3 regions of the Nocardioides oleivorans genome follow, and region 2 is predicted to be linked to each of the others. Evidence: riboswitches for the same ligand, from Rfam matches in the RefSeq annotation. Region 2 holds a riboswitch; each other region holds the start of a gene.

The links. Region 2 has a riboswitch for cobalamin ahead of cobN (cobaltochelatase subunit CobN). Riboswitches for the same ligand answer to the same signal wherever they lie in the genome.
Region 1: another riboswitch for cobalamin. It lies ahead of EUA93_RS18510 ((2Fe-2S) ferredoxin domain-containing protein); the one in region 2 lies ahead of cobN (cobaltochelatase subunit CobN).
Region 3: another riboswitch for cobalamin. It lies ahead of EUA93_RS10470 (FecCD family ABC transporter permease); the one in region 2 lies ahead of cobN (cobaltochelatase subunit CobN).

Annotation. Positions count from the first base shown of each region.
Region 1 covers NZ_SDWT01000002.1:608,933-611,186, forward strand. Annotated here, with positions in the region: gene EUA93_RS18505 (AI-2E family transporter) at 4-1,152, shown strand; cobalamin riboswitch at 1,185-1,310, shown strand; gene EUA93_RS18510 ((2Fe-2S) ferredoxin domain-containing protein) at 1,364-1,744, shown strand; gene EUA93_RS18515 (hypothetical protein) at 1,747-2,025, shown strand; gene EUA93_RS18520 (class I SAM-dependent methyltransferase) at 2,009-2,254, opposite strand, start outside.
Region 2 covers NZ_SDWT01000001.1:1,884,689-1,886,942, forward strand. Annotated here, with positions in the region: gene EUA93_RS08935 (nitrite reductase) at 1-738, opposite strand, end outside; cobalamin riboswitch at 732-878, shown strand; gene cobN (cobaltochelatase subunit CobN) at 909-2,254, shown strand, end outside.
Region 3 covers NZ_SDWT01000001.1:2,186,343-2,188,596, reverse strand. Annotated here, with positions in the region: gene EUA93_RS10475 (ABC transporter ATP-binding protein) at 1-278, opposite strand, end outside; gene EUA93_RS10470 (FecCD family ABC transporter permease) at 275-1,258, opposite strand; cobalamin riboswitch at 1,384-1,567, opposite strand; gene EUA93_RS10465 (carbohydrate ABC transporter permease) at 1,616-2,254, opposite strand, start outside.

The sequences.
Region 1 (2,254 bases), on a different contig from region 2:
TCCATGGCTCGACGACGCACCCCCGAACCCGCCCCCACGCCTGCGCCCGTCCCGGCGCCGCCGTCGCGCGAGGAGACCATCGGCCACGGCCTGTCGTGGACGGCGCGGTGGAGCCTGCGCTTCGTCGGCATCGCCCTCGGGCTGGTGCTGGTCGGGCTCGTCGTCAAGTACGCCTGGGTGATCATCTTCCCGGTGCTGATGGCCCTGATCCTGTGCACCGTCCTGGCGCCGGTCGCCTCTTTCCTGCGCCGACGCCTCAAGCTCCCCAACGCGCTCGCCGCGGCGATCACCGTCCTCGGCGCCATCCTCGTGGTGGTCGGGGTCGGCTACACGATCGCCCCGTCCGTGGCCTCGCAGGGCGGCGACATCGTCGACAGCGCCAGCGAGGGGCTCCAGCACGTGCAGGACTGGGTGCAGAGCTCCGACTTCGTCTCCAAGGAGCAGATCGACGCCGGGCTCCAGGGGCTGCAGGAGAAGCTGACCGGGTCGGCCGGCACCATCGCCTCCGGCGTGCTGGTCGGGGTCTCCGCGATCACCAACGGGCTGGTCAACCTGGTGCTGGTCCTGATCCTGACCTTCCTGTTCGTCAAGGACGGCTCCCGGTTCCTGCCGTGGGTGCGCCGGCTCGCCGGCCCCACGGCCGGCCGGCACCTGGCCGAGGTCGGTGACCGCGCCTGGGCGACCCTGGGCGGCTTCATCAGGACCCAGGCCCTGGTGTCGCTCATCGACGCCGTCCTCATCGGTGGCGGCCTCCTGCTGATCGGCGTCCCGCTGGCCGTCCCGCTGGCCGTCCTCACCTTCTTCGCCGGGTTCGTGCCGATCGTCGGCGCCTTCGTCGCCGGCTCGATCGCCGTCCTCATCGCGCTGGTGTCCAACGGGCCCACCGGTGCGCTGCTGGCGCTCGCGCTCATCGTCGCCGTGCAGCAGGTGGAGGGCAACGTGCTGTCCCCAATCCTGCAGTCGAAGTCGATGAACCTCCACGCGGCCGTCGTCCTGCTGGCGGTCACCCTCGGCGGCACGCTGTTCGGGATCTCGGGCGCCTTCCTGGCCGTGCCCTTCACGGCCGTGCTGGCCGTCGTGCTGCGCTACCTCGACGAGGTCGTCGACGCGCGGACCAGGTCGCGCGTCGCGCCACGCACGGCCGAGGACTGACGACTGCCCTAGACTCGCCGCCAGACGCAGACCGGGAAGTCGGTGCAAGCCCGACACGGTCCTCGCCACTGTGACTGGGGAGCTGCGCCCGAACACGCCACTGGACCACACGTCCGGGAAGGCCGGGAACAGCGCTCGACCCAGGAGTCAGGAGACCGCCTGCGTCCATTTCCGCACACGACGATTCCACGAGAGATGGAGCGCAGGACTGATGGACCGACCCCTCGCACGAGCAGACCGACCCACCGTCACCGTCTGCCGCGGCTGCTGCTGCGGCACGACGAAGAAGCGGCCGCTGGTCGACCACGCCGCCCGGCTCGACGCCCTGCGCTCGATGCTCGGCGACACCGCGACCGTTCGTGTCACGGACTGCCTCGGCCCCTGCGAGCGCTCCGACGTCGTCGTGGTGAGCCCGTCGCCCGGCGCCCGCCGGGCCGGCGCGCGCCCGGTGTGGCTGGGCCTGCTCAACGGGCGCCACGAGGCCTCGGCGATCGCCGACTGGGTGCAGGCGGGTGGCCCGGGAGTCGCCGACCTGCCGGAGAGCCTGCGGCGCTCGCCGTTCCGGCCGTCCGCCACCGCGACGAAGGTGTGACCGTGCGGCACCTCGACACGGACCTGACGTCGCTGGCCGTCTTCCTCGTCGACCGGCTCACCGAGGACCTCGCCCGGCTCTGGGAGCGCGAGGCGGCGCGCGAGGGCGACCTGCTGCGGCCCGGTCTCGCCGCCCAGGTCGCGATCATCGACGAGGTCCTCGCGACCCTGCGATCGGGCCTGCTGCCGTCGCAGCGCGAGCTCCGGCTGCTGCTGCTCGGCTACGGCGCGCACCCCGACTACGACCCCGTCTGGGCGCAGCGGCTCAGTCGGCCGGCGTGAGCGGACGGCAACCGGTCAGCAGGTACTGCAGCACCACCTCGTGACCCGGCGCGACGCCGTGGGCGCGGTCGAGCTCGCGGACCTGCTCGAGCGGGGTCACGGCCACGTCGACCAGCCCGCCCCGGCGGAGGGCGTCGGCGACCTCCTCGATGGAGCGGGCGTCGGCCAGCGGCAGGTGGCCCTCGGGCCGCTCGCCGTAGAGCTCGCCGAGGCCGTCGGTGAACCACAG
Region 2 (2,254 bases):
GATCGGGACGTGCACGACTCCTTGCGCGACCTCGCCCGGGGGCGGGGGGTCGGAGGCGACGAGGGCGCGGGGGTCGGGGTCCTGCGAGGGGAGGGCGACCGGGAGCTCGTCGACGTGCCAGGCGGCGTCGTCGCCGCGGCCCCGGACCTGCTGGAAGGCGCGGGCCAGCCCGTTGAGGCGGGCGGCGGCCTCGGTGAGCGGGACGACCGGGCCCCAGGCCGACGACCCGATCCGCAGCTGCACCTCGCCCGGGGAGAGCGCGACCAGGCCGAGGTCGGTCGAGCGCCCGGCGAGGTCGCCGCGGCCGTCGTCGAGGACGAAGAGGAAGCGGCCGGGCAGCGACGCCAGCGACGGTGTGGCGCACATGCGCGCGTCGAGCTCGGCGACGACGGGGCGCAGGTCCGCGCGTCCGCCGACCAAGCCCGACAGCGGTGAGGCCATCACGTTGCGGACGAGCTCGTGCGCCGGGTGGGGCAGCAGCCCGGTGTCGCGGATCGCGGAGACCACCTCGTCCGGCAGCGAAGCACCGGAGCAGGGCAGCGCGCGCAGCTGGAGGTTCGCCCGCTTGGTCAGGTGGACCTGCCCGTCGCCGTACTCCTCCGCGACCGCGACCAGCGACAGCAGTGTCGAGCGCGAGAGGTGACCGCCCGGGAGGCGCAGCCGGACGAGCGCTCCGTCGTCCGCCGGCCACGGTCGGAAGACGCCCGGGCAGAGGTCGCCTCGGGTGCGCTCGGTCATGGGCCGAGTGTGGCAGTAGGCTCGCGGCAGCCACCTGCGTGGGACCAGGAACCCGGTGCGAGTCCGGGGCGGTTCCGCCACTGTCAGGCCCGCCAACCGGTGGGCCGAGCCAGACACTGAGCCACGCGGGATCCGACGAACGAGGGGCGAGAACCCCCCTGGAGGAAATCGTGCGCATCGCACTCCTGTCCACGTCCGACACCGACCTGCTGAGCGCCCGGGCGTCCGGCGCCGACTACGTCCTCGCCAACCCGGCGCGGCCCGGCCACCAGTCGATGGCCGCGGTGATCGAGGGCTGCGACCTCGTCATCGGCCGGCTGCTCGGCTCGCCGCAGGACCTCTGCTCCGGCTTCACCCGTGTCGCCGCGACCGGCATGCCCGTCGTCGTCCTCGGCGGGGAGCAGTCGCCGAGCGCCGAGCTGATGGAGCTGTCGTCGGTGCCGATGGGCGTCGCGGCCGAGGCGCACCGCTACCTCGCCGAGGGCGGCCCGGAGAACCTCACCCAGCTCCACGCCTTCCTCTCCGACACCGTCCTGCTCACCGGCGAGGGCTTCGAGCCGCCCGCGGTGCTGCCGCAGTGGGGGTACGCCACCCGCCCGCAGGCCGAGACGGTCGCGGAGGGCAAGGCCCGGGTCGGGGTGCTCTACTACCGCGCCCACGAGGCGAGCGGCAACACCGCCTTCGCCCACGCGCTCGCCGACGCGGTCGACGCGACCGGCCACGCGGTCGGCGTCCCGATCTTCGCGGGCTCCCTGCGCTCCGCGCCCGACGAGCTGTACGACGCCTTCGGCTCGCTCGACGCGCTGATCGTCACCGTGCTCGCGGCCGGCGGCAGCACGCCCGCGAGCGCCAGCGCGGGCGGCGACGACGAGTCGTGGGACGTGGCGCGGATGTCGGCGCTCGACATCCCGATCATCCAGGGCCTGTGCCTCACGAGCAGCCGCGAGGAGTGGCTCGCCTCCGACGACGGCGTCAGCCCGCTCGACTCGGCGACCCAGATCGCGATCCCCGAGTTCGACGGCCGCATCATCACCGCGCCGTTCTCCTTCAAGGAGGTCGACTCCGACGGGCTGCCGCACTACGTCGCCGACGCCGAGCGCTGCGCGCGCGTGGCCGGCATCGCGGTCAAGCAGGCCCGCCTCCGCTCCCTCCCGAACGCCGAGAAGCGGCTCGCGCTCGTGCTGTCGGCGTACCCCACCAAGCACGCCCGCATCGGCAACGCCGTCGGCCTCGACACCCCCGTCTCCGCGATCCGAATGCTCAACCGGCTGCGGGCGGAGGGCTACGACCTCGGCGCCGACAACGTCGTCACCGACATCCTCGAGCGCGACGCCACCGACACCGAGAAGGGCGACGCGCTGATCCACTCGCTCATCGAGGCGGGCGGCCAGGACGAGGAGTGGCTGACGCACGCGCAGCTGATCGACGCGCACGTGCGGATCACGCCGGAGCAGTACGCCGACTGGACCGCCGACCTGCCCGAGGACCTGAAGGCCGACATGGTCGAGGCCTGGGG
Region 3 (2,254 bases), 300 kb from region 2:
AACGCGATGCGTCGGGCGCGCTCACGCGACCGCATCGAGGAGAGCGGCACGCCGTCGAGGACGACCTCGCCCCTCGCGGCCGGACGTACGCCGGCGAGCGCCCGGAGCAGGGTCGACTTGCCGCTGCCGTTGGCGCCGACCAGCCCGAGCACCTCCCCCGGACGCACCTCGAGGTCGACCCCCGCCAGGATCGTGCGGCGGCCGATGGCGCACGAGACGTCACGCACCTCGAGGGCGGTCTTCGCCGCTGTCGGCGCAGCGACGTCGGCGGTGGTCATGACTCGCCTCCGAACCGGTAGGCCCGACGGCCCAGCAGCAGCAGGAAGATCGGGGCGCCGATCAGCCCGGTGACCACGCTCAGGGGGATCTCGGTCGGGCGTACGGCGACCCGGGTGATCACGTCGACCCACACCAGGAACAGCCCGCCCGCGAGCGCCGCCACCGGCAGGCTGGCGCGGTGTCGCGGGCCGACGAGGAGGCGCGAGAGGTGGGGCAGGACGAGACCGACGAACCCGATGCCCCCGGCGACCGCGACCAGGACGCCGACGAGCACGGAGAGCAGGACGAACAGTGCGATGCGCAGGGCGGGGACCGGGACACCGAGCGCAGCCGCCGTCTCGGGTCCGACCGCGAGGGCGTCGAGCCACCCGCTCGCCGACATCAGCAGCGCGAAGCAGGCGACCACCGTCACCAGCGGCAGCCACAGCTGGGCCCACGTGGTGCCCGACAGCGAGCCGAGGAGCCAGAACAGCACGGACTGCGCAGCCTGCGGCTCGGAGCTCTTGAACACCATGAAGCTGGCGATCGAGGAGAACGCAGCCGACAGCACCGTCCCGGTGAGCACCAGGCGCAGCGGCGTCAGACCGCCCTGGAGCAGGGCGATGCCGAACACGATCGCGGAGGCCGCCAGCGCGCCGAGGAGCGCACCGACCGACAGCGCCCACGTCCCGGCGCCCGAGAGCACGCCGAGGGTGATGACGGCCGTGGCACCGACGCTCGCGCCCGAGGAGACACCCAGGAGGTACGGGTCGGCCAGGGGGTTGCGGACGAGCGTCTGGATGCCGGCCCCGGCGACCGCGAGGCCCGCACCGACCACGAACCCGAGCAGGGTCCGCGGCAGCCGGAGCTCCCACACGATCGCGTCGTACGCCGGGTCCCGCGGGCCGTCGCCGAAGCGGGCCGCCAGCGCCTCGACGACGACGCCGACCGGAAGCGGCTCGGCACCGAAGCCGGTCGAGACCACCGCCGTGACCAGGATCGCCGGGACGAGGACGACGAGCGCGACCGGGACGGGGACACGCCTCGGGGCGCGGCGCGGGGGCGCAGCACGGAGCTGGTGCAAAGGGGGGCCTGCCGGTGTCGGGAGCTCAGATCGCGAAGCTCGTGTGATGGACCGAACCAGCAGGTTTTCGGACTCGGGGTCAACCGGACGAAGCGCCTTCCCAGACCTCTCGGTCCAGTGGCTGTGTGCTTCGCCCGTCGCCTCTTACCGCTGCGCGACAGTTCCGGATTCTCACCGGATTCCCTCACCCGACGTGCGGGTGTGACTGGCTCGCGGTCAATCTACACACGCGACCCCGGGGGCGCCACGCCCCGGCCCACGCCCCGCCGCCCGTCAGCGCAGGCCGCTGGACGTGAAGCCCTGCACGAAGAACCGCTGGAAGATCACGAACAGCACCAGCATCGGCGCGACGTTGACCAGCGCGTACGCCATCGTCGCGGTGTAGTCGGGCCCGTACTGGCCCTGGAGGTAGAGCAGGCCGATCGGCAGGGTGAACAGCTCGTTGTCCTTGAGGGCGATCAACGGCCAGGCGAAGTCGTTCCACGACGACAGCAGGCTCATGAAGAACAGCACGGCGACGAGCGGCTTGGCGTTGGGCAGGACGATGCGGCTGAAGGTCCGCCACTCCCCTGCCCCGTCGAGCCGGGCCGCGTCGAGCAGGTCACGAGGGATCCCCAGGAAGAACTGGCGCGCCAGGAACATCCCGAGCGCCGAGGCCGAGGTGGGCAGGATGACCGCCCAGTAGGTGCCGTAGAGCTGCAGCTCGGTGACGAGTCGGAACAGCGCCACCATGATGACCTGGACCGGCAGCACGAGCGTGCCGAGTGCGAGCACGAAGAGCGGGCTCGCCCCGCGGAAGCGCAGGTGCGCGAAGGCGTACCCGGCCATCAGGTTCGTGACCACCGTCAGGACGGCCACCGACAAGGAGACGGCCACGGAGTTGCCGAACCAGGTCCCGACCGGGAACGCCTC